3 regions of the Bradyrhizobium sp. SMVTL-02 genome follow, and region 2 is predicted to be linked to each of the others. Evidence: predicted binding sites of a transcription regulator. Region 2 holds the regulator's gene; each other region holds the start of a gene.
The links. The regulator PhoB, encoded in region 2, activates phosphate uptake and scavenging genes when phosphate is short. The targets are predictions, from matches to a motif close to TGTCATNNANCTGTCAT.
Positions count from the first base shown of each region.

Region 1: a site for PhoB is predicted at 4,168-4,184, ahead of ugpB (sn-glycerol-3-phosphate ABC transporter substrate-binding protein UgpB). Genes of this name have one in related genera too.
Region 3: a site for PhoB is predicted at 4,569-4,585, ahead of ACNJYB_RS17795 (RNA degradosome polyphosphate kinase). Genes of this name have one in related genera too.

Region 1 is NZ_CP182469.1:374,581-384,547, forward strand. It holds gene ACNJYB_RS01770 (sn-glycerol-3-phosphate import ATP-binding protein UgpC) at 1-1,003, opposite strand, end outside; gene ugpE (sn-glycerol-3-phosphate ABC transporter permease UgpE) at 1,017-1,865, opposite strand; partial or broken gene ugpA (sn-glycerol-3-phosphate ABC transporter permease UgpA) at 1,865-2,745, opposite strand; gene ugpB (sn-glycerol-3-phosphate ABC transporter substrate-binding protein UgpB) at 2,794-4,113, opposite strand; gene ACNJYB_RS01790 (CaiB/BaiF CoA transferase family protein) at 4,483-5,685, opposite strand; partial or broken gene ACNJYB_RS01795 (organic hydroperoxide resistance protein) at 5,865-6,232, opposite strand; gene ACNJYB_RS01800 (MarR family winged helix-turn-helix transcriptional regulator) at 6,415-6,873, shown strand; partial or broken gene ACNJYB_RS01805 (GIY-YIG nuclease family protein) at 6,891-7,055, opposite strand; tRNA gene ACNJYB_RS01810 (tRNA-Ala) at 7,156-7,231, opposite strand; gene ACNJYB_RS01815 (TIGR02300 family protein) at 7,328-7,735, opposite strand; gene aroA (3-phosphoshikimate 1-carboxyvinyltransferase) at 7,894-9,231, shown strand; gene cmk ((d)CMP kinase) at 9,228-9,866, shown strand.
Region 2 is NZ_CP182469.1:7,820,980-7,830,946, forward strand. It holds gene ACNJYB_RS37505 (SGNH/GDSL hydrolase family protein) at 1-162, opposite strand, end outside; gene ACNJYB_RS37510 (SGNH/GDSL hydrolase family protein) at 175-954, opposite strand; gene ACNJYB_RS37515 (OpgC domain-containing protein) at 954-2,192, opposite strand; gene apaG (Co2+/Mg2+ efflux protein ApaG) at 2,404-2,796, shown strand; gene ACNJYB_RS37525 (Hsp33 family molecular chaperone) at 2,858-3,865, opposite strand; gene argF (ornithine carbamoyltransferase) at 4,003-4,926, opposite strand; gene ACNJYB_RS37535 (aspartate aminotransferase family protein) at 4,926-6,134, opposite strand; gene ACNJYB_RS37540 (GcrA family cell cycle regulator) at 6,588-7,100, shown strand; gene phoB (phosphate regulon transcriptional regulator PhoB) at 7,208-7,915, opposite strand; gene phoU (phosphate signaling complex protein PhoU) at 7,938-8,654, opposite strand; gene pstB (phosphate ABC transporter ATP-binding protein PstB) at 8,666-9,484, opposite strand; gene pstA (phosphate ABC transporter permease PstA) at 9,481-9,967, opposite strand, start outside.
Region 3 is NZ_CP182469.1:3,806,387-3,816,353, reverse strand. It holds partial or broken gene ACNJYB_RS17825 (autotransporter outer membrane beta-barrel domain-containing protein) at 1-659, opposite strand, end outside; gene ACNJYB_RS17820 (cold-shock protein) at 1,030-1,236, shown strand; gene purN (phosphoribosylglycinamide formyltransferase) at 1,323-1,976, opposite strand; gene purM (phosphoribosylformylglycinamidine cyclo-ligase) at 1,976-3,049, opposite strand; gene ACNJYB_RS17805 (CDP-alcohol phosphatidyltransferase family protein) at 3,204-3,746, shown strand; gene ACNJYB_RS17800 (chromosomal replication initiator DnaA) at 3,840-4,517, shown strand; gene ACNJYB_RS17795 (RNA degradosome polyphosphate kinase) at 4,659-6,851, shown strand; gene ppx (exopolyphosphatase) at 6,867-8,369, shown strand; gene ACNJYB_RS17785 (TerC family protein) at 8,374-9,234, opposite strand; gene ndk (nucleoside-diphosphate kinase) at 9,280-9,702, opposite strand.

The sequences.
Region 1 (9,967 bases), 960 kb from region 2:
TGGCGGGCGCGTCGGTTCCGGGGATGCGAACGATGACCTCGCCGGGCGGCAGCTCGCCAGGGGTGGCGGCGACGCGCTGGTCTTCCTGCTCGCGGGAGCCGTAGACGAAGGTCTCGGCGCCGACGCGCTCGATGGCCTCCACGGTCAGCGGCAATGCGACACCGCCGGCAGGCGTCTGGTCGGTGACGACGAAATCCTCGGGGCGGATGCCGACGATGCCGGCCTCGTCAGCGGCGCCGTCCAGCTGCGACTTGATCTCGTCGGGGCGCGTCGACATCAGATTCATCGGCGGCGCGCCGATGAAGGAGGCCACGAAAGTGGTCGCCGGCTTCTCGTAGATTGCCAGGGGATTGCCGACCTGCTCGACCTGGCCGCCGTTCATCACAACCAGAATGTCGGCGAGGGTCATCGCCTCGAGCTGGTCGTGAGTGACGTAGATCGACGTCGTGTTCAGGCGGCGCTGCAATTTGCGGATCTCGACCCGCATCGCGATGCGCAGCTTGGCGTCGAGATTCGACAGCGGCTCGTCGAACAAAAACACCTTCGGCTGGCGCACGATGGCGCGGCCCATGGCGACGCGCTGGCGCTGGCCGCCGGAGAGCTGGCGCGGCTTGCGCTCCAGCATGGCGGAGAGCTCGAGCACGCGCGCGGCTTCCTCGACGCGGGTCTTGATCTCGGCTTCGGCCATGCCGCGGTTGCGCAGGCCGTAGGCCATGTTGTTGTAGACGCTCATATGCGGATAGAGCGCGTAGTTCTGGAACACCATCGCGATGTCGCGGTCGGCCGGCTCGATCTGGTTGACGACGCGGCCGCCGATGTCGATCTCGCCGCCGGTGACGGTCTCGAGGCCAGCGACCATGCGCAGCAGCGTGGACTTGCCGCAGCCGCTTGGTCCGACCAGCACGCAGAACTGCCCGTCGGCGACATCGACGTCGACGCCTTTGATGGCCTCGAAGCCGCCGGTGTAGGTCTTGCGGACGTTGCGCAGGGTGACGTTGGCCATGAAAACTCGCTTGTTACTTTTCCGTCTCGACCAGGCCGCGCACGAACAGCTTCTGCATGGCGAGGACGACGAACACCGGCGGCAGCATGGCCAGCACGGCGGTCGCCATCACGATCGGCCATTCGGTCAGCGCGTCGGTGGTGGTGATCATCTTGCGGATGCCGACCTGGATGGTCTGCATGTCGTCGCGGGTGGTGATGAGCAGCGGCCAGAGATATTGATTCCAGCCGAGGATGAACAGGATCACGAATAGCGCCGCCATGTTGGTGCGCGACAGCGGCAGCAGCGTATCCCAGAAGAAGCGCAAGGGGCCGGCGCCGTCGATGCGCGAGGCCTCGAGCAGCTCGTCAGGCACGGTCATGAAGAACTGGCGGAACAGCAGCGTCGCCGTGGCCGAGGCGATCAGCGGCAGCGCCAGGCCCGCATAGCTGTCGAGCATGTGCAGGTCGGCGACGATCTTGTAGGTCGGGTAGATGCGGACCTCGACCGGCAGCATCAACGTGATGAAGATGATCCAGAAGATCGACATCCGGAAAGGAAAGCGGAAATACACGATCGCGTAGGCCGAGATGATCGAGATCGCGATCTTGCCGATCGCGATCGCCAGCGCCATCACCAGCGAGTTCAGCATCATGTTGCCGACGGGCTCGCGGGTCGCGCCGCTCGTGCCGACGAAGATGGTCTGGTAGTAGACCTCGAAGAAGTGGCCGCCCGGCAGCAGCGACATCTGGCCGTTCGCGATCAGGGCGTTGTCCTGGGTCGAGGCGACGATCGCGATGTAGACCGGGAATGCGACGATCGCGATTCCGATCCAGAGGATGAAATGGGCGACGTAGCGCCTGATGCCCTCGTCCTCGACCATCAGTACGTCACCTTGCGTTCGACGAAGCGGAACTGGATGCCGGTGAGCACGATGACCATGATCATCAGGATCACCGATTGCGCCGCGGAGCTACCGAGATTGCCGCCGAGCAGGCCGTCCGAATAGACCTTGTAGACCAGCGTCACCGTCGAGGTGCCGGGACCGCCGCGGGTCATGGTGTCGATGATGCCGAACGTGTCGAAGAAGGCGTAGACGATGTTGACGACCAGCAGGAAGAAGATGGTCGGCGACAGCAGCGGGAAGGTCACGGTCCAGAACCTGCGCATCGGCCGCGCGCCGTCGATCGCGGCGGCCTCGAACACGCTTTTCGGGATCGCCTGCAGGCCGGCGAGGAAGAACAGGAGTTATACGAGATCTGCTTCCACGCGGCGGCGAGGATGATGAGACCCGCGGCCTGATTGCCGTCCAGCAGCGGATTCCAGTCGACACCGGCGGCGCGCAGGTAGCGCGAGATCACGCCGAGCGAGGGATGCAGCATGAAGATCCAGAGCACGCCGACCACGGGCGGTGCTACCGCATAGGGCCAGATCAGCAGCGTGCGGTAGAGCATCGAGCCGCGCAGCGGCTTGTCGGCCATCACGGCGAGCAGCAGTGCAAACGACAGCGACGAGATCGCGATGGCGAACGAGAAGAAGAAGGTGCGGACGACCGCCTCGAAATAAGCGGGCTCCCTCAACAGCTCGATGTAATTGTCGAACCAGACGAAGCTGGTCGAGAGGCCGAAGGCGTCCTGGAGCAGGAACGATTGAACCGCCGCCTGCAGGGCCGGCCAATAGAAGAAAATCAGGACGATCGCGAGCTGCGGCGCAACCAGCGCGTAGGGTAATAGCTTCGATTGGAAAATGGCTTGCTTTTGCATGATGCCCCGGAAGCGGCAGGCCGGGTGTTCGGCCTGCCGCCAGTCGCCTTACTTCGCGGCGGTCTTTTCGAACTGCCGCAGCATCGTGTTGCCGCGTTCGACCGCGGCGTCCAGCGCCTGCTTGGCAGTCTTCTTGCCGGCGAGTGCCTGCTCGATCTCCTCCGACCAGACGTCGCGGAGCTGCACCATGTTGCCGAGGCGCAAGCCCCGCGAATTGTCGGTCGGCTCCTTGTTGGTCAATTCGAGCAGCGGCGTTTCGAGATAAGGCTGATCCTTGTAGAAGCCTTCGGCCTTGGCCTTGTCGTAGGCGGCCTTCGTGATCGGCAGATAACCGGAGGCCTTGTGGATCCAGACCTGGCGGTCGGTGTCCGACAGGAACGTCAGGAACTTTGCCACGCCCTTGTATTCATCGGCCGGCTTGCCGCCCATGATCCAGAGCGAAGCGCCGCCGATGATCGAGTTCTGCGGCGCGCCCTGCACGTCGGGATAGTAGGGCATCGGGACGGCGGTGAAGGCGAACTTGGCCTGCGCCTTGATGTTTGCGAACAACGACGAGGAGCTCAAATAGATCGGACACTCGCCGGAAGTGAAGCGACCCTCGCCGGTGTTGGTGCGGCCGGCATAATCGTAGGTCTTGTCCTTCTGGAGCTCGACCAGGTTTTCGAGATGCTTGACCTGGAGTGGACCGTTGAACTGAAGCACGGTGTCGAAGCCGTCGAGGCCGTTGGCCTTGCTGGCGAGCGGCACGTTGTGCCAGGCCGAGAGCTGCTCGAGATTGACCCACGTGACCCACGAGCCGGAGAAGCCGCAGGTGGTGTAGCCGGCGGCCTTGAGCTTCTTCGCGTCGTCGAAGACTTCCGGCCAGGTCTTCGGCGGCTCGGCGATGCCGGCCTTCTTGAGCGCATCGAGATTGATCCACGTGACGGTGGACGATGAGTTGAAGGGGAACGAGAGCATCTCGCCCTTCGAGGTCGAGTAGTAGCCGGTGATCGCGGGCAGGTAGGCCTTCGGATCGAACTTCTCGCCGGTCTCGGCCATCAGCTTGTAGACCGGCTTCACGGCGCCGGTCGCGGCCATCATGGTTGCGGTGCCGACTTCGAACACCTGCATGATGTGCGGGGCGTTGCCGGCGCGGAACGCGGCGATGCCGGCGTTCATCGTGTCGGGGTAGCTGCCCTTGTAGGTCGGGACCACCTTGTAGTCGGTCTGCGACGCGTTGAAGTCGTTGGCGAGCTTGACGATAACGTCGTTGTTGGCGCCGGTCATCGCATGCCACCACTGGATTTCGGTCACGGCCAGGGCCGGCGAGGCGCCGAGACCAACCGTGAGTGCAACAGCAGCAGCCGCGCCAAAATGTCGAAGAGCCATCAAGAAAACCTCCCTTGCCCGTCACTCAAGAAGCGCTTGCGCTAGCAGCGCCATATGACGTTCACATGACTGTGTAAGCGGCCGAAACGAAAGCGGCAAGCGCGGGAAAAGGGAAGCCGTCAAATAGGCGAATGCGGCGCTGCCAGCCGCAGCCGTTCGCGCCGCACATGCGTGCGCGCGCCGCAGTGCGGCATTGGATGATGCGAGGCAAACGATCGGCTCCGGACTTCCTTAACCTCTCCCGCTTGCGGGAGAGGTCGCGCCGAAGGCGCGGGCGAGGCTTTCTCCTCTAGGGATTGTCCCGCTGCGGCGACCCCCTCTCCCCGACCCTCTCGCGCACCTGCGCTGTCGCTCGATCTGTGTCTTGGCTCAGCGCTTGCGCTCGGGGCCGCAGACGGTGCCCTTTGCGACCATCGCGTCGATCTCGGATTTGGAGTAGCCGAACTCGCCCAGCACCTCGGCTGCGTGCTGGCTGAACTTCGGCGGCACGCGGCGCAGGCTCGGCTTGCTGCGATCGAGGCGGATCGGGGAGGCCACGCCCTTGTACCAGTCCTTCTCGATAATATCGCCACGGTAGATCGTGTGCGGGTTCGTCAACGCCTGGTCGATCTTCTGCACGGGACCTGCGGGCAGGCCCGCCGCGAGCAGGCGATTGCACAGCGGCTCGGCCTCGTGCCGGCTGAACACCGCGGCGAGCTCGGCGCGAAGCGCCTCGCGATTGGCGATGCGGTCCTTGTTGCGGGCAAAGCGCGGATCGGTGCCGAGCTCGGGCTTGCCGATCTCCTTGGCGAGCTTGCGGAAGGTGCCGTCATTGCCGACCCCGATGAAGATGTTGTCGGTCTTGGTCGGGAAGATCGCGTAGGGCACGAGGTTCGGATGCTCGTTGCCGGTGAGCGAGGGCGGCTTGCCATGCATGAAATAGTTGGCGGTGTGCGGATGCATGATGGCAAGGCCGGTCTCGTATAGCGTCGTCTCCAGAAACTGGCCCTTGCCCGAACGCTGCCGCTCGGAAAGTGCCATCAGGATGCCGATCGCCGCATAGAGGCCGGTGGTGATGTCGACCAAGGGCACGCCGATCCGCATCGGCCCGCTCTCCGGCGAGCCGGTCGCCGCGATCATGCCGGTCATGGCCTGGATGATGGCATCATAGCCGGGATTGCCGCCGCGCGGCCCGTCGGCGCCGAAGCCGCAGATCCGGCAATGCACGAGGCGCGGGAATTTCTCGCTGAGCACATCGTTGCCGATGCCCCATTTCTCCAGCGTGCCCGGCTTGAAATTCTCGATCAGGACGTCGGCCGTCTCCAGCATCTTCAGCAGCACGACGCGGCCGCCTTCGGAAGCGAGGTCGAGGCCGATCGAGCGCTTGTTGCGGTTGATGCCGACGAAATAGGCCGCGTCCTCCTCGTGGAAGGGAGGGCCCCATTCGCGCACCTCGTCACCTGCCGGCGGCTCGACCTTGATGACGTCGGCGCCGTGGTCGGCGAGGATCTGGGTGCAGTAGGGACCGCCGAGCACGCGCGTGAGATCGATGACGCGCAGTCCACTCATTGCGCCCGTTGCTGCTTCGGTCATGCCTTCGCTTCCCCTGTGTCGATCATTGGATCACAGGCCTAGCGAGGTTTGTTTGCGCCAGCAATGGGCCCGCGCGTGGGGCCGTATGCGCCCCCGCGCGGCCATCCCGCGAGGTGGCAAATCAAGCGGAAGCGGCCGGCCCAAGGGGGGTCCCGGGCCAGCCAACTCCGCCGATCCGATCAGACGACCGTCAGGCGAACGTCGACATTGCCGCGCGTGGCATTGGAGTACGGGCACACCTGGTGCGCCTTGGCGACCAGCGCTTCGGCCTCCGCGCGGGCAAGGCCCGGCAGCGAGACGGCGAGTTCGATATCGAGGCCGAAGCCGCCCTCGGAGCGCGGGCCGATGTGCCGACGGTCGAGGTGACGGATGCATCAGCGGGAACCTTGGGGCCGCCCTGCGAGGATACGAACTTCATCGCGCCGATGAAGCAGGCGGCATAGCCGGCCGCGAACAGCTGCTCGGGATTGTTGCCGGCGCCGCCACCGCCACCGAGCTCCTTCGGGGTGGCGAGCTTGACGTCGAGCGCGCCGTCGAGGGTCGCAGCATGGCTTGTAGAGCACGTTCACGGACATTTTCGTCTCCTTGGGTGTTTCAGGGTCGGGGCGCGATCTTTATCGCGGCAATTAGATTGCGCGCAGTCTAAATCGGCATGCCTCACATTTAATTGTTCGCAATTGAATGTCTCGCCGGCCGGCCCCAGAATGGGAGAAACGCGTGAGATTCTCCATGGCCCGGAAACTATCGACCCTCGACCCGCAGCGGCTCGACAACCAGATCTGCTTCGCAGTCTATTCCGCCGCGCACGCCTTCAACCGCGTCTACAAGCCGCTGCTCGACCGGCTCGGCCTGACCTATCCGCAATATCTGGTGATGCTGGTGCTGTGGGAGCGCGACGACGTGCCGATCAAGGAGATCGGCGAAAAGCTGTTCCTGGATTCGGGCACATTGACCCCGCTGCTCAAGCGGCTCGAGGCCGCCCATCTCGTCAAGCGCACCCGCTCGCGCAAGGACGAACGCCAGGTCCTGATCGCATTGACGACGCAGGGCCATGCGCTGAAGGAGAAAGCGCGCACCGTGCCGCAGTCGATCCTGGCGGCGTCGGACTGCTCGGTGTCGGAACTGGTCGCGATGAAGGACGAGATCGTCGCGTTGCGGGATCGGCTGAATGCGGTGATCGGGGAGTAGGGGTCGGTCACGCGCGATCAAAAATGCTTCTTCGCGAATGCTCGCCCCGAACCAGATTTCAGATATCGCTCGAATGTAACAGCGCCTGCGGCGTCATCGAAAGCAAAATAGGTCCGAATTCGTCAAGGCCCATATTTCGACGTGTGAGGTACTTCGCCAGCACTATGCTTCGCCAGGCGGGCCGCCGTCGCCCTTCGGTCCATGGCGGGCAGCCTTCGCTCACTTCGCTACAAGGGACTTCCCTGGGCTTGCCCAGCCGTAGCTCGCGAAGCGAGCGAAGGCTGGTGGAGCCAGGCGGGATCGAACCGCCGACCTCTTGCATGCCATGCAAGCGCTCTCCCAGCTGAGCTATGGCCCCTTAGTCCTTAAATGGGACGATCCCGGAGGATCCCCCACAAACCGGCGAGCCTGGTGACTCGCGCGGTGCACCCTTTTTCACAGATCAGGACTGATCTCAAGTCTCTTCGTCACCTCCGACATCACCAATGATGTCGGTCACGTCCTCATCGCCCTCTTCTTCGTCGGCAATGAAGGTCGAATCATCGTCATCATCGTCGTCGAGGGTCTCGTCGACCTCGATATCGTCCTCCGATTCGGGCACGACGGCCTTGACCTTGCCGGTGTTCTCCTCGGCATCGGCCTCCTCGAGGGAGACCAACTCTTCGGCCTCCGCCGGCTCCGGCGCGGTGTCCTGGGCCATGCTGCGGGCTTCGGCGCCGCGGGGCGCACGCGCGGGAGCGATCGGGGCGATCGGCACCACCTCGCCGGTATAGGGCGAGATCACCGGATTCTTGTTGAGGTCATAGAATTTCTTGCCCGTGGTCGGGCAAATACGTTTGGTTCCGAGTTCGGACTTGGCCACGGCAGGAATCCTGGGAATGTCTGAAAAGCGGTGCTTCACTTGGCTAGTTGGCGGCCTGCTGTCAATAGCGCATTACGGGAGAAAGACATGCCCGTGACGGGGCGCGGACCATGTGGTACCTGCGCGCCAGCCCATAGGGCCTATCCAAGGACACAATCGTGACCCATTCCGATCAACCGAGACCGCTGCAGTCTCGCGCCAGCGGCCCCCTGACCGGGAAAGTACGGGTGCCCGGGGACAAGTCGATCTCGCACCGCGCCCTCATCCTGGGCGCGCTCGCGGTCGGCGAGACCCGGATTTCGGGCCTGCTGGAAGGCGAGGACGTCCTCAACACCGCCAAGTCGATGCAGGCGCTGGGCGCCAGGGTCGAGCGGACCGGTGATTTTGCGTGGAAGGTCAACGGCGTGGGCGTCGGAGGCTTCGCCCAGCCCAACGCGGCGCTGGATTTCGGCAACTCCGGCACCGGCTGCCGGCTGGTCATGGGCGCCGTCGCCGGTTGCTCCATTTCGGCGGTGTTCGACGGCGACGCCTCGCTGCGCAGCCGGCCCATGCGCCGGATCCTCGATCCGCTGGAAAAGATGGGTGCGAAGGTCATCTCCGGCGGCGAGGGCGGGCGTCTGCCGCTGACCCTCCAGGGCGCGCGCGATCCGCTGCCGATCACCTACAAGACCCCGGTTGCCTCGGCCCAGATCAAGTCGGCCGTGCTGCTGGCGGGCCTCGCCGCGCCGGGCACGACCACTGTCATCGAGACCGAGGCCAGCCGCGACCACACCGAGTTGATGCTGAAGCATTTTGGCGCGGACATCACCTCGGCGCAGGAAGGCCAGCACGGCCGCCGCATTGCGCTGGTCGGCCAGCCCGAGCTGCACGGCGCCGATGTCGTCGTGCCCGCCGATCCCTCTTCGGCGGCGTTCCCGATCGTCGCTGCGCTGATCGTCGAAGGCTCCGACATCGTGCTGCCCGACGTCATGACCAATCCGCTGCGCACTGGCCTGTTCAGCACGCTGCGCGAAATGGGCGGCTTCATCGAGGAGAGTGAAGTGCGCGGCGATGCCGGCGAGCCGATGGCGCGCTTGCGCGTGCGCGCATCAAAGCTGCGCGGCGTCGTGGTGCCACCGGAGCGCGCGCCCTCGATGATCGACGAATATCTGGTGCTGGCGGTGGCGGCGTCCTTCGCCGAAGGCACCACCATCATGCGCGGCCTGCAGGAGCTGCGCGTCAAGGAATCCGATCGCCTGGAGGCCACCGCCGCCATGCTGCGCGTCAACGGTGTCAAGGTCGAGGTCTCCGGCGACGACCTGATCGTCGAGGGTCGCGGCCATGTCCCCGGCGGCGGCACGGTCGCAACCCACATGGATCATCGCATCGCGATGTCGGCGCTGGTGATGGGCTGCGCCTCCGACCAGCCGGTGACCGTCGACGACACCGCCTTCATCGCCACCAGTTTCCCGGATTTCATTCCGATGATGCGTTCGCTTGGGGCCGAGTTTTCATGATTATCGCCATCGACGGGCCTGCGGCCTCGGGTAAGGGCACGCTGGGCAAGCGTCTCGCCCACCATTACGGCTATCGTCATCTCGATACCGGCGTGATCTACCGCGCGGTGGCCTATGCCGTGATGCAGTCCGGTCATGATCTCCGGGACGAGGCGGCCGCGGTGCAGGCTGCCTTGGAGCTCGACCCCGAAAAGTTCGGCAATCCCGCGCTGAAGACCCAGGAGGCGGGCGAGGGCGCCTCGATCGTCTCGGCGATCCCCAGGGTTCGGGAGGTCCTGGTCAATTTCCAGCGGCAATTCGCCGCCGATCCGCCCGGCGCGGTGCTCGACGGCCGGGATATTGGAACCGTGATCTGTCCTCATGCCGACGTGAAGATTTTCGTCGTGGCCGACCCCAAGGTCCGCGCGCGCCGCCGCACCATGGAGGCGAGGGCCAGGGGCGAGGACGCCGACGAGGCCGCGGTGCTCGCCGACATCATCCGCCGCGACGAACGCGACAAAAACCGGCCGATTGCGCCTTTAAAACCGGCCCCGGATGCTTACTTGCTAGATAACTCCCAACTGGATATAGAAGGCGGCGTCCGGGCCGCCATCGACATTATCGAGGCTGTCCGAGCGGGCCGGTCGCGGGGTTAAGCCGCTGCCGTCACTGGAGGAAGCGCCCGCTCCCGCTCTTTGAGGTCGATACTTCCGGTCCCTGTTTGGGGGCCGGCGCGATCCAGGCTCCGGACATAAGA
Region 2 (9,967 bases):
ACGCGAGGCGGGAGCGGGATCAGCGGTTTGCGCCGGCGCTTGCGTCGTCTGCGCGGCTTGCGCCTGCGCGCGCGACTGCGACACCGGCGTCAGCAACAGCAGCGCTGCCGCCGCTGATATAGCCAGCCATGCCGTCGGGCAAAAAGGGCGGAGAGAACTCATTAACGCTAGACCTCAATTTTGCTGCTGGGCCGGCCCCAGATGGGCTGCGTCAAACACGAACTGTGCCAACGCCCGGCCAAGGCAATCATGGACCTGTTTCGCCAGCTCCGGCCCGTGGGACGGGCTGAACAGGTCGAACTGACCCTGGTCATTCCACTGCCGCATGATCGCGAAACGATCGAACAGCGGGATGTCGTGCTCCTGCGCCACCACCCGCATATTGTCGAGATAGGGCGGCACCGAGATCATGGTCTCTGTGCGCGGGCTGTACTGCAAATTCATCAACACGACGTCAGCCCCTGCATTTTGCAGCGCGGCAACCCCCTCGGTCACAGCACCGCGAAACTCATCGGGATCGATGGCTCGGATAGCATCCACGGTCCCGGTCTGCCAGATGACCAAAGTAGGCCTTTTTGCTTCCATCAGCTTAACGAAGGTGGTGGCCGCCTCCTCTGCTGTTTTCTTGCTCTGTATTTCTACGGAGACGTGCACGACCTCCGAGGGTGGCAGCTTCTCCTTCAAGATGGCCTGCATGCGCGCCGGATAGGAGGCGTCCTCGGAGGCCGGAATCGTGGTCGAGCGGCTGCCGATGACCAGGATTTCCAGCGGTTTGCCAGATTTGACGGCCTCGGCAACCTTGGGAAGCTGGCTTTCGCTGGTGAGGAGATAGGACGGCAATTCGCAGGCTGCGGGCGCGGCGGCAGCGGCAGGCGCAGCATCGTCCGCGCGCGCCTGGGGCGCGGCGAGGCCACCGCATAGCAGGATCAGGCTCAGGAGAACCTTCGCCTTCATCAGCCCCCTCCCGCCAGATCGGCGTTGCCGACGGCGTTTTTGGTTTTCGCACCGCTCTTGTCAGCCACGCGCTTGTACCACGAAATCACCCAGGCAACGCCCCACATGACCAGGATTCCGGAGAGACTAATCAGCGCATGCATGGCTGCGCCGCCGGAGACCTCGGCCAGGATGAAATGGCCGGCGAAGGCGAGGAAGACGCCGAGGCAGAAGATCTCGAGCGAATGCTGGCCGCACAGGATCAGCGGCCGCAGCCACTGCGATTTCAGGCCCGGCCAGTCGCGCGGCAGGAAGCGCACCGTGAGCGCGGCCAGCGCCAGGAAATGCGTGAAGCGCAGAACGTCGAGATCGGTCTTGTCGATCGGATACATCCATTGCTCGAGCCGCTTCGGCATCAGATGGGACAGGTGCGGCAGATACCAGGTCAGCGTCACGTAGAACGCCGCCACGATATAGGCGATCGAGATCCACATCGTTACCGGCGACGCTAAAATACGCGACATGCGCCGCGCACCTCCGAGCGCACACCATGCACCGAAGACGAAAAGCAATTGCCAGGCCAGCGGATTGAAGGCCCAGAAGCCGTTCGGATAGGCGGAGAAGTAGAGATCGTATTCCCAGGTCACCGCGTAGAGCACGACGGAAAGGCCGAGCGTGACGTCGGGCTTCCAGCGCATCGACCACAGGATCACGGGCAGCGCCAGCATCAGGACGATATACAGCGGCAGCACGTCCATGTTGACGGGACGGAAACGCAGCAGCAGCGCCTGCACGATGGTGATGTCGGGCTGCTTGAGGAAGTCCATGATCCCCATCTCTTCGGTGTAGAGCGGGTTCTCGAAACGGGTCGCCACGTAGGAGATCTCGGCGAGGAAGATCGTGAACAGGAAGACGTGCGCGACGTAGATCTGCCAGACCCGCCGCAGGATGCGGGCGGTAGCGATGACGACGCCACCCTCCAGCATCGCGCGGCCGTAGACGAAGGCGGCGGTGTAGCCGGAGATGAAGATGAAGATCTCCGTGGCGTCGCTGAAGCCGTAATTGCGGATCGTGAACCACGTCAAAAGGCTCGTCGGCAGATGGTCGATGAAGATCAGCCACAGCGCCAGCCCACGGAACAGGTCAAGGCGGAGTTCGCGCTCGCCGATGGCGGGCAGCGTGATGGCGGCTGCACGCGGCTCCGCAGGTTTGGCGGTTCCTGCGATGCTCGATCCCGTCACTTGGTCGGCAATGGTCATCGGGGCCTAAAAACCCTCACCCAAATCGCGACGTTGAAGGAGTGTACCGGTCCGGCCGTCATCTCGCAAAGCGGCCGGATCACATGGGGGTGTCTCCCCCCTGGGGATGTCATCCCTTGGGGTGTACTTCCTCGCCAATTCTGGCGGCACGATGTCGCCAAAACCGCCTCGGGGTTTGGTTCCGACGCCGGATTTCGGTATGATGGCAGCCATGTACCGCGCCGTGACCCGCCAGATCGAAGTGACCGTCGAGCCGAACTTTGTTCCGGAGCAGTCGTCGGCCGACCGCTCCCGCTATTTCTGGTCGTACACCATCGTCATCACCAATTCCGGCGACGAGACGGTGCAGCTCAAGACGCGGCACTGGATCATCACCGACGCCACCGGTCGCCAGCAGGAGGTCAGGGGCGAGGGCGTGGTCGGCGAACAGCCGACGCTCGCCCCCGGCGAGCGGTTCGAATACACTTCCGGCGTGCCGCTCACGACCGCATCCGGCTTCATGACCGGCCGCTACCAGATGGTCAGCGAAACCGGCGAGCGCTTCGAGATCGACGTGCCGACGTTCTCGCTAGACAGCCCGGATAACAAGCGGGTGTTGAATTAGCACCGTGCCGTACCTCCACATCGTCGTTGCTTCGCTGCGCTTGCAATGACGGAGGATGGACTTACGCGTCCTCGACGCCCGCCTCGTGCGGCGTGAACTGGTAGACCGACGAACAGAACTCGCAGGTCACGACGACCTTGTCGTCCTTCACCATCGCCGCGCGGTCGTCGGGCGAGAAGCTCTTCAGCATGGACGCGACCGCGTCGCGCGAGCAGGAGCACTGCGCCTTCAGCGACAGCGGCTTGAACACGCGTACGCCACGTTCGTGAAACAGGCGATAGAGCAGCCGCTCGCCGGAGAGCTCCGGATCGATCAGCTCGACGTCCTCGACGGTCTCGATCAGCGAGCGCGCCTCGACCCAGGCGTCGTCCTCGGCGACACTGTGCGCCTCGACACCTTCGGGCGCATCGCCGGGATGCAGGTCCGCCTGCCGCGCGCGCTCGGGAGCCTTCGGCAGGAATTGCATCAGCATCCCGCCGGCGCGCCAGCGATGCTTGCCGCCGTCGCTCGAGCGCCACTCCTCGCCGACGGCGAGGCGCACCTTGGTCGGGATCTGCTCGGAGCGCAGGAAATATTCGTGGGCGGCATCTTCCAGGCTGCCGCCGTCGAGCGCGACGAGGCCCTGGTAGCGGCTCATGTCGGGGCCCTGATCGATGGTCATCGCAAGATGACCGCGGCCGAGCAGCGTGCCGGAATCCTTCGCCGTGCCGAGGCGCGAGGCGTCGTAGCGGGCATAGGCCCGCAGATGATCCGGCGCCTTGTAGTCGACGACCAGGAACGACACCGGACCGTCGGTCTGGGCCTGCAGGATGAAGCGGCCCTCGAATTTCAGCGCCGAACCGAGCAGCGTCGCCAGCACGATCGCCTCGCCGAGCAGCTTGCCGACAGGCGCTGGATAATCGTGCTTGGTCAGGATGTCGTCGAGCGCAGGGCCAAGCCGCACCAGGCGACCGCGCACGTCGAGCGCGTCGACCTCGTAAGGCAGCACGGCGTCGTCGACCGGAACCGCTGATGGCGCGCGGACCGGGCCTTCAGGCCCGGTTTTCATGTCAGGGGATTGGAAAACCATGGCGCTTTATCTGGGGTCGGAGAGCCGGGAATGGAAGGGGGTGTGTTCCGGCGATCGGATCTCGTGCACGCGAGTACAAATTCCGTGTCGTCCTGACGAAAGTCAGGATGACGATCCAATATTACGCGACCGCGCCGCTACTTCACCGCGTCGAAGCACCAAGCCAGAATGCCCTTCTGCGCGTGCAGGCGGTTTTCGGCCTCGTCGAACACGACCGATTGCGGCCCGTCGATCACCTCGTCGGTGACCTCCTCGCCGCGATGGGCCGGCAGGCAGTGCATGAACAGCGCGTCGGGCTTGGCCAGCGACATCAGCTTCGCATTGACCTGATAGGGCTTGAGCACGTTGTGACGGTGCTCGCCTTCCTTGTCGCCCATCGACACCCAGGTGTCGGTGACGACGCAGTCGGCGCCCTTCACGGCGGCCTCGGGATCAGAGCCGAGCACGATCGGCGCGCCCGTCGCCTTGATCCAGTCGCGCATCGCCTTCTTCGGCGCGAGCTCCGGGGGCGTTGCCACATTGAGCTGGAATTTGAAGCGCTCGGCGGCATGCGCCCAGGAGGCCAGCACGTTGTTGTCGTCGCCGGTCCAGGCCACCGTCCGGCCCTCGATCGGGCCGCGATGCTCCTGATAGGTCATGAGGTCCGCCATGACCTGGCAGGGATGCGAGCGCCGCGTCAGGCCGTTGATGACCGGCACGGTCGCATTCGCCGCAAGCTCCAGCAGCGCCTCATGGTTGAGGATGCGGATCATGATGGCATCGACATAGCGCGACAGCACGCGCGCGGTGTCGGCGATGGTCTCGCCGCGGCCGAGCTGCATCTCGGCGCCGGTGAGCATGATGGGCTCACCGCCGAGCTGGCGCATGGCGACGTCGAACGAGACGCGGGTGCGCGTCGAGGGACGCTCGAAGATCATCGCCAGCGTCTTGCCCTCGAGCGGCTTCACCGGCTGCTGCGCCTTCTGCTTCGCCTTCATGGCGGCGGAGGCGTCGAGCATGCTCTTGAGCTCCGACAACGGCAGCTCGTTGATGTCCAGGAAGTGCTTCGGCGACTTGCTCATCAGCTTGCAGCCCGCTTGGTCTGACTGGACGAGATCGCAGCGCAGGCGCGCTCCAGCCGCGCAACGCTGTCCTCGATCTCGGCCTCGGTGACGATCAACGGCGGCAGGAAGCGCACGACATTGTCGCCGGCGCCGACCGTGAGCAGCTTTTCATTGCGCAAGGCCGCAACGAGATCGCCCGAGGGCACCACGGCCTTGATGCCGATCAAGAGGCCCTCGCCACGCACCTCGCTGACGACGTCAGGGTGACGGTCGATCACGGAGGCGAGCTTCTGCTTGAGCAGCAGCGACATCTTCTGCACGTGGTCGAAGAAGCCGGGCTTGAGCATGATGTCGAGCACGGCATTGGCAGCCGCGATCGCCAGCGGATTGCCGCCGAACGTGGAGCCGTGCGAGCCGGGCCCCATGCCGGCTGCCGCCTCCGCGGTGGCCAGCACCGCGCCGATCGGGAAGCCGCCGCCGAGCGCCTTGGCGAGCGACATCACGTCAGGTGTGACGCCGGTGCGCCGATGCGCGAACAGATCTCCGGTGCGACCCATGCCGGTCTGCACCTCGTCGAAGGCGAGCAGCAGGCCCTTCTCGTCGCAGAGCTGACGCAGCGCCTTGAGGAAGGCGGGCGTCGACGATCGCACACCGCCCTCACCCTGGATCGGCTCGACCAGGATGCCGGCGGTCTGCGGACCGATCGCCTTCTTGACGGCTTCGATGTCACCATGCGGGACCTGGTCGAAGCCGTCCATCGGCGGGCCGAACCCTTCAAGATATTTTGCAGATCCCGTCGCAGCCAGCGTCGCCAGCGTGCGGCCGTGGAAGGCGCCCTCGAAGGTGATGATGCGGTAGCGCTCCGCATGGCCCTTGGAGAAGTGATGATGGCGGACCAGCTTGATCACGCCTTCCAGCGCTTCGGCGCCGGAATTGCAGAAGAACACGAAGTCCGCGAAGCTTTCCTGGCACAGACGCGCCGCGAGTTTCTCGCCGTCCGGGCTCTGGAACAGGTTCGACATGTGCCAGAGCTTGGTCGCCTGCTCCTGCAACGCCTTGACCAGCGCGGGATGGGCATGGCCGAGCGCGTTGACGGCGACGCCCGAGGTGAAATCGAGATAGCGCTCGCCATTGGTCGCGATCAGCCAGCAGCCTTCGCCGCGCTCGAAACCGAGGTTGGCCCTGGCGAAAACGGGGAGCAAATGCGGCGCGGCGCTGTCAGTCATGACGATCACTTGATGTTGCGGACGGCCTGAAGCGCTCACGCAGCGCACCATCAACCGGCCCGGAAAACGAAACGTGCCGCCTTTTAAGGGCGGCACGTGGCACTATCTTATGCCGGGTAGAACGGGTGTCAATGCCGCCTGAAAGCCCCGGGAAACGCTGAATCCGTAGTCTTGCGGTGCCGGATTTGCGGGGTTTTTGCCACGGAACATGTGGAAGCGAGTCGGCTGACTCTTGCGCGTGAGTCACGCCATATTGTAGCGTTTGGCTTGTCAGATACGACATCTCGTGCAGCAGTTCTGATCCTCTAAGTCCTCATGTACCGGCGTAAACGTTCGGGCGTTCTGGTTATGCCCGGCGAGCCTTAAGGGATTCTGGCGGCACGGGTTTTTCGAGGCTTAGGCATTCGCCGCGAGGCGCCAGGACGGCAGCCGCACGGCGAGGGAAAGGGTGCAATGACGGTTTTGACCTGGTCCGACGATCGCGTCGAGCAGCTGAAAAAGCTCTGGGAGGCCGGATTGTCGGCCAGCCAGATCGCAGCCGAGCTCGGCAACGTGACCCGTAATGCCGTGATCGGCAAGGTGCACAGGCTCGGCCTGTCGGGCCGCGCCAAGAGCCCCTCATCGGCAGCTCCCCGGCCGCGCAAGGCGCGCCCGGCTCAGCACATGATGCGGGTCAGCCGCCCGATTGCGCGCGGCAACACCGCGCTGGCGCAGGCCTTCGAGGTCGAGGTCGAGGCAGAGCCTGTGACCTACGACAACGTGGTGCCGATGAGCCAGCGGCTGTCGCTGCTCGAGTTGAACGAGGCGACCTGCCACTGGCCGGTCGGCGATCCCTCGAGCCCGGATTTCTTCTTCTGCGGCGGCAAGGCGCTCTCCGGCCTGCCCTACTGCGCCCAGCATTCGCGCGTCGCGTATCAGCCCGCGGCCGACCGCCGTCGCGCGCCGGCAAAGCCCGGCACGCGCTGAGCACGGCTTTAAACTACCTCGTCCCGACGTGAGGCCGGGACGACAACCGAGACATAAACAAGCGCGCCACGTGGCGCGCTTTTTGTTTGGCTTGCTCGAAGCCGCTCTCAGGTCTGCTCGGCCTTCGCAAAGCGATCGTCGAGCGCGTAGCCGGCGCCGCGGACGGTGCGGATCGGGTCCTGCTCGCGGCCGAGATTGAGCAGCTTGCGCAGGCGGCCGATATGGACGTCGACGGTGCGCTCGTCGATGTAGATGTCGCGGCCCCAGACACTGTCGAGCAGCTGCTCGCGCGAGAACACGCGACCGGGATGCTCGAGGAAGAACTCGAGCAGGCGATACTCGGTCGGACCGAGATCGATCGGCCGGCCCGAGCGCGCGACGCGGCGCTTCTCGCGGTCGAGCTCGATGTCGCCATAGGCGAGCACGGTGGCGAGCCGCTCGGGGCTGGCGCGCCGCAACAGGCCCTTCACCCGCGCCAGCAGCTCGGGCACCGAGAACGGCTTGACGATGTAGTCGTCGGCGCCGGTCGCAAGCCCCCGCACCCGCTCGCTCTCCTCGCCACGCGCGGTGAGCATGATGATCGGTAGCTGCTTGGTCTCGGGACGGGTGCGCAGCCTCCGGCACAGCTCGATGCCGGAGAGCCCCGGCAGCATCCAGTCGAGCACGATCAGGTCGGGGATGTGCTCCTTGAGGCGGGTGTCGGCATCGTCGCCGCGCATCACCGTCTCGACGTCATAGCCGTCGCCTTCGAGGTTGTAGCGGAGAAGCTCGGTGAGAGCTTCCTCGTCCTCAACCACCATGATGCGTGCGCCCATCGGCTCGTCGCTCCTTGAGTCTTCAGGTATTCGGGACCGTCGTGGCGAAGGTCGTCATGTCGCCCTTCGGCCGCTTGTCGGTGATGGCCTGACCCTCGATCATGTAGAACACGGTCTCGGCGATGTTGGTGGCGTGGTCGCCGATCCGCTCGATGTTCTTGGCACAGAACATCAGATGGATGCAGAACGAGATGTTGCGCGGATCCTCCATCATGTAGGTGAGGAGTTCGCGGAACAGCGAGGTGCAGATGGCGTCGACTTCCTCGTCGCCCTTCCACACCGCCATCGCCGCCGGCAGATCGTGCGCGGCATAGGCGTCCAGCACCGACTTGACCTGCTGCTGCACGAGGTCGGTCATGTGCTCCAGGCCGCGGAACAGTTTGAGCGGATGGAAGTCGGCATCGAGCGCGGCGACGCGCTTGCCCATGTTCTTGGCGAGGTCGCCGATGCGCTCGAGGTCGGTCGCAACGCGCATGGCGCCGACGATCTCGCGCAGGTCCACCGCCATCGGCTGGCGGCGGGCGATCGTGAGCACGGCGCGCTCCTCGATCTTCTTCTGCAGCGCGTCGAGCTCGGCATCGGTGGTGACGACGCGCTGGCCGAGCGCGACGTCGCGGCGGATCAGCGCGTCGACGGAATCGACGATCATGCGCTCGGCGATACCGCCCATCTCGGCGACGAGCCGAGTGAGCTCCTGGAGGTCGGTGTCGAAGGCCTTTGCGGTATGTTCAGAACCCATGTCCCGTCTCCTCAGCCGAACCGGCCGGTGATGTAATCCTGCGTGCGCCGATCGCTCGGCGACGTGAAGATCTTGCTGGTGTCGTCGAACTCGATCAGCTCGCCGAGATACATGAAGGCGGTCTTGTCGGAGACGCGCGCCGCCTGCTGCATGTTGTGGGTAACGATCGCGATCGTGTAGTTCTCGGACAATTCCTGGATCAGCTCCTCGACCTTGGCGGTCGAGATCGGGTCGAGCGCCGAGCAGGGCTCGTCGAACAAAATCACTTCAGGGCGGACCGCGACGGTGCGGGCGATGCAGAGGCGCTGCTGCTGGCCGCCGGAGAGCGACAGGCCCGAGGCGTTGAGCTTGTCCTTGACCTCGTTCCACAGCGCGCCGCCGCGCAGCGCCTTCTCGACCCGGTCGTCCATCTCGGACTTCGAGATCTTCTCATAGAGGCGGATGCCGAAGGCGATGTTCTCGTAGATCGTCATCGGGAACGGCGTCGGCTTCTGGAACACCATGCCCACCCGGGCGCGCAGCAGGTTCAGGTCCAGCTTGGGATCGAGGATGTTGGTCTGGTCGAGCATCAGCTGACCGGTGGCGCGCTGGCCTGGATAGAGGTCGTACATCCGGTTGAAGATGCGCAGCAGGGTCGACTTGCCGCAGCCCGACGGGCCGATGAACGCCGTGACGCGGTTGGTGCCGAGCGTCAAATTGATGTTCTTCAGCGCGTGGTGGTCGCCGTAATAGAAGTTGAGGTTGCGCACCGTCACCTTGGCGGGCGCTTCCGGCATCGGCTGCGAGGCCAGATGCGCGTTGGAACTCACGGATACGGAAAGATCGGTCATTTTGCAGTCCTCTCGGCGCCGAGGATGCGCGCGCCAATGTTCAGGGCAAGCACGGTGAGCGTGATCAGCAGCGCGCCGCTCCAGGCGAGCTGCTTCCAGTAGGCGTAGGGGCTCTGCACGAAGTTGTTGATGGTGACCGGCAGGTTCGCCATCGTCTTGTTCAGGCTGAGGCTGAAGAACTGGTTCGACAGCGCGGTGAAGAGCAGCGGCGCGGTCTCGCCGGCGACGCGGGCGGTGGCGAGCAGCACGCCGGTGATGAGACCCGAGCGGGCCGCACGATAGGCGATGCGCTTGATCACCAGCGAGCGCGGCAGGCCGAGCGCACTTGCCGCCTCGCGCAGCGCGTTCGGCACCAGGAGCAGCATGTCCTCGGTCGTGCGCACCACCACCGGGATGACGATCACGGCGAGCGCGAGCGCGCCCGCAATCGCCGAGAAGCCGCGCATCGGCACCACCACCGCACCGTAGATGAACAGGCCGATG
Region 3 (9,967 bases), 4.0 Mb from region 2:
CAGGTCCACGGGCCCTTGTCGACCGAGCCGTTGAAGCCGAGTTGGGTTAGGTCGAGCGTTGCCGACTGCAGCGCGAGCGGCACGTCGATGTCGGTGTGGCTCTGATCGATGGAGAAGCCGATGTTGACCCCCGGCGCAATCCGCGCGCCGAAGCCGGCGACACCGCCAAAGGTTTTGCGCTTGTCGCCGACGAAGTCGCCTTGGGCCTCGGTGCGGACCGAGACGTCGTAGCCCTCCAACCAGGTGCGGTAGCGGGGATCTTCCGTGCTTGCGGACGCGCCGCCTCCGCCGGGATTGGTCCGGAACGACCGGTTGAAACCACTGGAGGCCTGGTTGCCCAGCCGCTCCAGAAATCCCGAACCGGAATTGAGCATGCTGTTGCCGGCCGACTGATTGTAATTGGTCGAGGTGGGCATCGGGACCGGGGCCGGCGACGGCGTGGGTGTCGCGGTCGGGGTCGGCGTGGGGGTCGCGGTCGGCGTCGGCGTCGGGGTCGGCGTGGGCGTCGGAGTTTGCGCGAGGACGGAGGCCGCCGCCCACATTGTCACGACCAGCGTGACCGCCACGGCCGCAAGGGCTTTGGCAATCGCTGCCGCGATCCCCCGGACCCGGTCCAGCCCGATCTGCCGTATCCCGGTGGGCCGCGAGGTGCAGCGCATGACGACTAATCCCGAAGTAAAGGGCGTCCGCAAAAATGCAACACGAGCGGCTCGCGTGTGCGGCGATTTGTGCCGAACTGCCACGGAGGGTCAACCTGTTGGCACGCCGTTACCGAGCCTATTGCCTCGATTGTGGTTCCGCGGCCACAGGTCGCAAATAGCAGACAACGGCACCCGCCCCGCTCTTGAAAATCGCGCGCGGCTTGCTAACGCGCGATTTTCATGTTGCAATATCCGACACAATCGGAATTGGCCGCTCGGCTGTGCGTTTCGCGACGATGAGACTCGAACAGACTTCCGGAAGCCCGTTTGTGGCGTGGCACGCGAAAAGCGGCCGCGTCTTTTTTCTATCTAGTGGAGGAGACTGAGGATGCCGCAAAAGGGCACCGTCAAATGGTTCAACCCGACCAAGGGCTATGGGTTCATCAAGCCGAATGGTGGCGACAAGGACGTGTTCGTCCACATCTCCGCCGTCGAGCGCGCCGGACTCTCGACCCTCAACGAGAACCAGGTGGTTGAATACGACCTCGTGGAGAATCGCGGCAAATCATCCGCGGAGAACCTCAAGGTCTCCTGACTTCTCTCGCCACGCGCGAGAGATCATGACGTTGCCCCCGGCTCTGCCGGGGGATTTTGTTTGGGGAGACGAAACGCAAATGCGCTTCAGCTCACCACCGGCGCAACCAGAAAATTCTCCGTCGCAGAGCTGCCCGCGGTCTTGCAGACATCGCCCTCGATCCGGACCTTGCCGGTCGCGAGCAGCCGCAGCGACTCGGGATAGATGCGGTGCTCGACTTCAAGGATGCGCTCCGACAGCGTGTCCGCGGTGTCGTGGTCGCCGACGGGAACCGCGCCCTGCATCACGATCGGGCCGGCATCGGTCTCGGGGATCACGAAGTGCACCGTCGCGCCCGACAGCTTCACGCCGGCGCGCAGGGCCTGGCCGTGCGGGTCGAGGCCGGGGAACGACGGCAGCAGCGAGGGATGGATGTTGAGCAACCGCCCGTACCAGGCTTTGGTGAACTCGGCCGTGAACAGGCGCATGAAGCCGGCGAGGCAGATCAGCTCGATGCCGTGCTGGTCGAGGGCGGCCTGCAGCACCTTCTCGAACCCGGCGCGGTCCTTGCCGAACGGCTTGCTCTCGATCACCAGCGTGTTGACCCCGCTCGCCTTGGCCCGTTCGAGCCCGGGCGCATCGGCCTTGTTCGAGATGACGAGCGAGATCTCCGCCGGGAAATCCGCGCCAGCGGCTGCCTTGATCAGCGCGGCCATGTTGGAGCCGCGACCGGAGATCAGGATGGCGACGCGGCGCTTCATCACAGCGCCAGATCGAGGTGACCGTTATAGACGACGCGATGCTCGCCCTCGGCCGGAATCACGGTGCCGAGCCGCGCCACGGTCTCGCCGGCGTCCGTGAACACCTGGATCACCTTGTCGACCTTGTCGGGGTCGACGATCGCGATCATGCCGATGCCGCAGTTGAAGGTCCGCAGCATCTCCAACTCGGCAATGCCGGCCTGCGCCGCCAGCCATTTGAACACCGGGAGCACCGGCAGCCGCGCGAGGTCAATGCCGACGCCGAGATTCTGCGGCAGCACGCGCGGAATATTGTCGGTGAAGCCGCCGCCCGTGATATGGGCGAGCCCCTTCACCGCGCCGGTCTCGCGGATCGCCCGCAGGCAGGATTTGACGTAGAGCTTGGTCGGCGTCAGCAGCGCGCCGCCGAGCGTCATGACGGGCGCGAACGGCGCCTGGGCCTCGAAGCCGATGCCGGATTGTTCCACGATCTTGCGCACGAGTGAGAAGCCGTTCGAGTGCACCCCCGACGACGCGAGGCCGATCACGGCGTCGCCCGCGGCGATATCCTTGCGCGGCAACAAGGTACCGCGCTCAGCGGCGCCGACGGCAAAGCCGCCGAGGTCGTAATCGCCGTCCTTGTAGAGGCCGGGCATCTCGGCCGTCTCGCCGCCGATCAGGGCGCAGCCGGATTCGCGGCAGCCTTCGGCAACGCCCGCGACGATCGCGGCCGTGGCCTCCGGGTCGAGCTTGCCGCAGGCGAAATAGTCGAGGAAGAACAGCGGCTCGGCGCCCTGCACCACGAGATCGTTGACGCTCATGGCGACGAGGTCGATGCCGATCCCGCCGTGCAGGCCGGTCTCGATCGCGATCTTCACCTTGGTTCCGACGCCATCGGTGGCGGCAACCAGGACAGGGTCTTTGAAGCCGGCGGCCTTGAGATCGAACAGGCCGCCGAAGCCGCCGATCTCGGCATCCGCGCCCGGCCGCGCGGTGGCGCGCACCATGGGCTTGATCAGGTCGACCAGGCGGTTGCCCGCGTCGATATCGACGCCTGAATCGGCGTAAGTGAGGCCGTTTTTGCGGTCGGTCATGCCCGATTTCCAGTGGGTTTGCGGCTGGTTACGTCGAATTCCGGGGACGCGCAATGGCTCGCAAGGCGCTCCTCCCTATACTATGTAGACATATCAACCGGTTCAGCCTCCGACGGGCCGGATTTGAGGTGAGACCGGTGCCGGGAAGCGCTGCGTGAGTATTCCGAACATCATTACCCTGGGCCGCATCATGCTGGTCCCAATCATCGTCTGGGCCATCGTGTCCAGCCAAATGGAGGTGGCGTTTGCCGTCTTCCTGATTGCGGGCATCAGCGACGCCGTCGACGGCTTCCTGGCCAAGCGCTTCAATATGGCGAGCGAGCTCGGTGCCCTGCTGGATCCGCTCGCCGACAAGGCGCTGCTGGTGTCGATCTACCTGGCGCTCGGCATCTGGGGCGACATCCCGCGATGGGTCGTGATCCTTGTTGTGTCGCGCGATATCATGATCGTCGCAGCCGTGATCGTGTCCTGGCTGTTCGACAAGCCGGTCGAGATGAAGCCATCGAAAGTATCCAAGCTAAACACAGCCGCCCAGGTCGCCTACGCCGCCCTGGTGCTGGCGTCTCTTGCCTTCGGCTTCAGGCCTGAGCCCTATGATATGATCATGATGGGCCTCGTCACGGTCTTCACGCTCTCCTCCGTGTCGCTCTACCTCGTCGAGTGGCTGCGGCACATGAGCACGATCGAGGCCAAATGAGATGGGACGCGGCCCCGCAAAAGGCCAACTCCCGCTCGATCAAGTCGAATCTCGTCAAACCAAGCCGGCGCGCCGGCACGGAGCAAAGCTAGCGTGGCAGGCCGCGTTCACCCCCGACAATTGGCATTCTCGCTTCCGCATGCGGAGAGCCTCAGCCGGGACAATTTCCTCGAAGGCCCTGCCAACGCCGCCGGCCTCGGCTTGATCGACGGCTGGCCGGAATGGCCGAACCGCATCATGTGGCTGGCCGGGCCCGAAGGCAGCGGGAAGAGCCATCTCGCCGCGATCTGGGCCGAGGAGGCCGGCGCTCGGTCGACCACCGCCAATGCTCTCACCGCTGCGGGCGTTCCGACCGCGCTCGCCACCGGTGCCCTGGTGGTCGAGGATCTCAGGGCGAAAAATTTTGACGAACGCGCCCTCTTCCACCTGATGAATCTCGCCCGCGAGGACGGCGCCTTCGTCCTCTTCACCGGACGTGACGCACCGGCCTCGCTCGATATCGAGCTCCGCGACCTGCGCTCGCGGCTGCGCGCCGTGCCTGTGGTCACGCTGCTGACGCCCGACGACCAGCTGTTCCGCGGCCTCATCGTCAAATTCTGCGCCGATCGCCAGCTCATTGTGGACGAGAGCGTGGTCGGCTACCTCGCCACCCGGCTGGAGCGGTCCTCGGCGGCGGCCCGGCAGGCAGTGGAATTGCTCGACAGCGAGGCCCTGCGCCTCGGCCGGCCCGTCACCCGGGCCCTGGCCGCCGAGCTGCTGCGGGACGCCTGACCCTCGCCCGGTCCTCACACTGCTTGACGGCGCGGAGCGGCGGAACATCAATGTCATCGAAACGTCATCGCTCTAACACATGCTCCCGCCGGTTTTGCGCATAAGTCGCAAATTGGGGTGAACTGGATGGATCGACCTCTCATGGACTCTGCGCAAGCCGTTGAAATCAAAGAAAAAGCCGCGGAGACCGAGGGCCTCCCGGCGATCGCATCGAGCCCCGAACGGTTCATTAACCGCGAACTGTCCTGGCTGCATTTCAACCGCCGCGTCCTGGAGGAATCGGTCAATCCGAGCCATCCGATGCTGGAACGGGTGCGATTCCTGTCGATTTCGGCAAACAACCTCGACGAATTCTTCATGGTCCGCGTCGCCGGCATCAAGGCACAGGTGCGCGAGGGCATCGCCGAGCGGAGCCCCGACGGCCTGACGCCGGCCGAGCAGCTCGCGCTGATCAACCGCACCGTGTCCCAGCTCGCCTCGGACCAGCAGGCGATCTGGCGCGACCTGCGCGGCACGCTGACCCACGTCGGCATCGTCCTGGTGGACGGCAAGGACGTCACCAAGCCGGAACGGACCTGGGTGGAGGACTACTTCCTCAACAACGTCTTCCCGCTGCTGACGCCGCTGGCGATCGACCCGGCCCACCCCTTCCCGTTCATTCCGAGCCTCGGCTTCACCATCGCGCTCCAGCTCACCCGCGCTGCCGACGGCAAGCAGATGAACGCGCTGATCCGCATGCCCGGCAAGATCGACCGCTTCATCCGCCTACCCTCCGAGGGCAAGGCCGTCAGGCTGATTTCGCTGGAACAGGCAACCGCCCTGTTCATCAACCGCCTGTTCCCCGGCTACAATTTGCGCGGCCAGGGCGCCTTCCGCATCATCCGCGACTCCGAGCTCGAAATCGAGGAAGAGGCCGAAGACCTCGTCCGCCTGTTCGAGACCGCGCTGAAGCGCCGCCGCCGCGGATCGGTGATCCGGCTCGAGATCGACGCCAAGATGCCCGAAGAGTTGCGCAACTTCGTGCAGCATGCGCTCTCGGCCGCCGACGACGAGGTGTTCCTGGTCGACGGCGTGCAGGCGATGAACGAGCTCTCGCAGCTCACCCGCCTAGATCGGCCCGACCTCGAATTCACCCCTTACGTGCCCCGCCATCCCGAGCGCGTTCGCGAGCATGGGGGCGACATCTTTGCCGCGATCCGGCAGAAGGACCTGATCGTCCACCATCCCTATGAATCCTTCGATGTCGTCGTCCAGTTCCTGCAGCAGGCCGCGCGCGACCCCGACGTCGTCGCGATCAAGCAGACGCTCTACCGCACCTCCAACAACTCGCCGATCGTGCGCGCGCTGGCGGAGGCTGCCGAAGCCGGCAAGTCCGTCACCGCGCTGATCGAGCTGAAGGCGCGCTTCGACGAGGAGGCCAACATCCGCTGGGCGCGCGACCTGGAGCGCGCCGGCGTGCAGGTCGTCTACGGCTTCCTCGAATTGAAGACGCACGCAAAGCTCTCGATGGTGGTCCGCCGTGAAAGCGGTAGCCTCACGACGTACGTTCACACCGGCACCGGCAACTACCACCCGGTCACCGCGCGTATCTATACCGATCTCTCCTACTTCACCTCGGATCCGACCATCGGCCGCGATGCGGCGCGCGTGTTCAACTTCATCACGGGCTATGCCGCGCCGAGCGATCTGGAAAAAATGGCGGTATCACCGCTGACGCTGCGCAAGCGCATCATCGAGCACATCCAGGGCGAGACCGCGCATGCGCGGCACGGCCGTCCCGGCGCGGTCTGGATGAAGATGAATGCGCTGGTCGATCCCGACATCATCGACGCGCTCTACGAGGCCTCGCAGGCCGGCGTGCAGGTCGAGCTGGTGGTGCGCGGCATCTGCTGCCTCAGGCCCGGCATTCCCGGCCTGTCGGAGAACATCCGCGTCAAGTCGATCATCGGACGCTTCCTGGAACACGGCCGAATCTACTGCTTCGGCATGGGTCAGGGCCTGCCGAGCGCGAAAGCGGCTGTGTATATCTCCTCGGCCGACATGATGCCGCGCAACCTCGACCGCCGCGTCGAGGTGCTGTGTCCGCTGCAAAATCCCACGGTGCATCAGCAGGTTCTCGAACAGATCATGGTCGCGAATCTGAAGGACAATGAGCAGAGCTGGCAGTTGTTGCCGGACGGTTCCTCAACGCGTATGAAGGCGGCGAAGGGCGAGGAGCCTTTCAACGTCCACAACTACTTCATGACAAATCCGAGTCTGTCTGGCCGTGGAAAGTCGCTCAAGGAATCCTCGCCGCGCCGTCTCACGCGCCGGAATGAACGTCATCACTCCTGATCCGGGATCCCTGACGTGACGCGGCCGCGCAAGCGCGGCGGCACTGTCGCGGTCATCGACATCGGTTCCAACTCGGTACGTCTCGTCGTTTACGAGGCGCTGGCGCGGAGCCTCATTCCGATCTTCAACGAAAAGACGCTGTGCGGCCTCGGGCGCGAGGTGCAGAGCACGGGCCTGCTCGCGCCCGATGCCGTCGACAAGGCGCTGACCTCGCTCAAGCGCTTCCGCGCGCTGTGCCGCGTGATGCAGGTCGGTCGGGTGTTCGCGATCGCCACTGCCGCCTGCCGCGACGCCTCCAACGGCCCCGACTTCATCGCGAAGGCCGAGCGCATCTGCGCCGTCAAGATCGAGATCCTGTCGGGTCCGCGCGAGGCGCGGCTGTCGGCGCTTGGCGTAATCTCCGGGATCCACCATCCCGACGGCATCGTCGGCGACCTCGGCGGCGGCTCGCTCGAGCTGATCGACGTGCGCAGGAACAGCGTGCGCAGCGGCGTCACGCTGCCGCTCGGCGGCCTCGCGCTGCAGGACCTCGCCCACAAATCGCTCAAGCGCGCCGACCGTATCGTGCGCGAGGAGCTCGACGAGGTGCAGCTGCTCACTGCCGGCCGCGGCCGCGCCTTCTACGCCGTCGGCGGCACCTGGCGCGCGCTCGCGCGCATCCACATCATCCAGAGCGGCTATCCGCTCCAGGTGATGCACGGCTATTCGATTTCCGCAGCCGAGGCGCTCGACTTTTCTCGCAGGCTGCGGCGTCTGGCGGCCGCCGACATGCTCGCCGACATCGAGATCGTCGCTGACGCACGCCGCCCGCTCCTCACCTATGCGGCCTTGGTGCTCGAGCACATCATCCGCGTGGCGAAGCCCAAGACGATCGTGTTCTCGACCTTCGGCGTGCGCGAGGGCCTCTTGCACGAGAAGCTGCCGGAGGCCGAGCGCAACAAGGACGGACTGATCTGCGCGGCGGAGGAGCTCAATGAGCTGCTGTCGCGCTCGGCCAGGCACGCCCGCGAGCTGATCGCCTGGACCGATCGCCTCGTGCGCGTGGTGAAGCTGCGCGAGACCGAGGAGGATCGCCGCCTGCGCCACACCGCCTGCCTGCTCTCCGACATCGGCTGGCGCGTGCACCCCGATCACCGGGGCGAGCAGACGCTCAGCCTCGTCGTCAACGGCAATTTCGGTGCGATCACCCACACCGAGCGCGCCTTCGTCGGCCTGTCGGTGTTCTATCGCTATGCGGGTCTCAGTGAGGAGAACCAGCCGCCGGTCACCATGCAGGAGCTGCTGACGCCGGCGCAGCTCGAGCGCGCCCGCCTGCTCGGCGCGGCGTTCCGCGTCGCGCATCTGATCTCGGCGGCGCGGCCGGGCGTCTTGACCGCCACGCATTTCCGTACCCAGGGCCGCAAATTGATGCTGGTGTTCGAGCACCGGCTCGTGGATCTCGTCGCCGACCGCGTCGGCAGCCGCTTCAAGCAGCTCGCTCGCCTTGTCGGACGCGCCGGCTCCATCGTCCGGCGCTAAAGAACTACTCCGCCGACGCCTTGGCGTGCCGCTCGGAGGATTCCAGCGCGGCCGCACTCAGGCTACGCCGTCGCCAGATCGTGCCGACGACCAGCACGACGACGACACCGAGCGCCGCACAGAGATATTCGCCGCCCGACCCGCCATGGCCGAATTGCAGCGGGATGCGCAAGCCGGCGAGGATCTTGTCCAGCGAGGCACCGAGCGGGCCGTCGAACAGCGTGTGCAGCCTCGGCGCCACGCCGGGGTCGGTCGCGATCACCTCGCCAGCGATCCAGCCGAGCAGCGCAGCACCGGCCCACACCAGCACCGGCAGCTTGGCGAGCAGCGCCATGATCAAGGCCGCACCGGCGACGATCAGGGGCACGCTGATGGCAAGGCCGAGGATCAGCAGCGGCACGCTGCCATTGGCGGCGGCGGCGACCGCAATGACGTTGTCGAGACTCATGACGATGTCGGCGACGACGACGATCTGCACCGCCTGCCACAGATGCGAGGCGGACTCGACGTCGTCCTCATCCTCGTTTTCCGGCACCAGCAGCTTGGCCGCAATCACGATCAGCGCGAGACCGCCGACGAGCTTGAGGTACGGGAGCTCCATCAGGCTCGCGACGATGCCGGTGAAGATGATCCGCAGCAGCACGGCCGCGCCGGCGCCCAGGATCATGCCCCAGAGCCGGTGCCGCGGCTTGAGGCCGCGGCAGGCAAGTGCGATCACCAGCGCGTTGTCGCCGGAGAGCAGGATGTTGATCCAGATGATCTTGCCGACCGCAATCCAGAACGTCGGCTCGGCCATCTCATTGCGGAACTGGGTGAAGAATGCCCCGATCGCAGCGGGATCGAAGATCTGCCAGAGCCAGTTCACAATGAGTCCTTATCCCCCGTCAACTTAAGTGTTTCGGCTGACGAATCAGCCGACGATCTCGTTGCCCGAGAAGAACTGCGCGATCTCGATCGCGGCGGTCTCCGGCGCGTCAGAACCGTGCACCGAATTCTCGCCGATCGACTTTGCGTAAAGCTTGCGGACGGTGCCTTCGGCGGCCTTTGCCGGATCGGTCGCGCCCATCACTTCGCGATACTTGGCGATCGCGCCCTCGCCCTCGAGCACCTGCACCACGACCGGGCCCGAAGTCATGAACTCGACGAGCTCGCCGAAGAACGGACGGGCCTTGTGGACTGCATAGAAGGTCTCGGCCTGTTCCTTGGTCATGCGGATGCGCTTCTGCGCGACGATGCGCAGGCCCGCCTTCTCGATCACGGCATTGACCGCGCCGGTCAGGTTACGCTCGGTCGCGTCGGGCTTGATGATCGAGAAAGTGCGTTCGATGGCCATTATCTTGTCCTTGGGAAGAAAGCGGTGGTTCGGAGTTGCGGGGGCTTATATCGGCGCCTTTGCCGGACGGCAAGCGACCGCCAGACACCCCACACGGGCGCTTCGCCGCAGGGCAGCCCAATCGGATTTTGGGTGAATTACCGAGATTTCACCCAGATGAACCGAATCTGAAGCCACCATTCAGGGTTTGGTTCAGCCTCGCTGGCGTAAGGTCGGGCTTATCGAAACCGAAGCTTGATCAAGGGCGGAACGTTTCGGCGGCCTT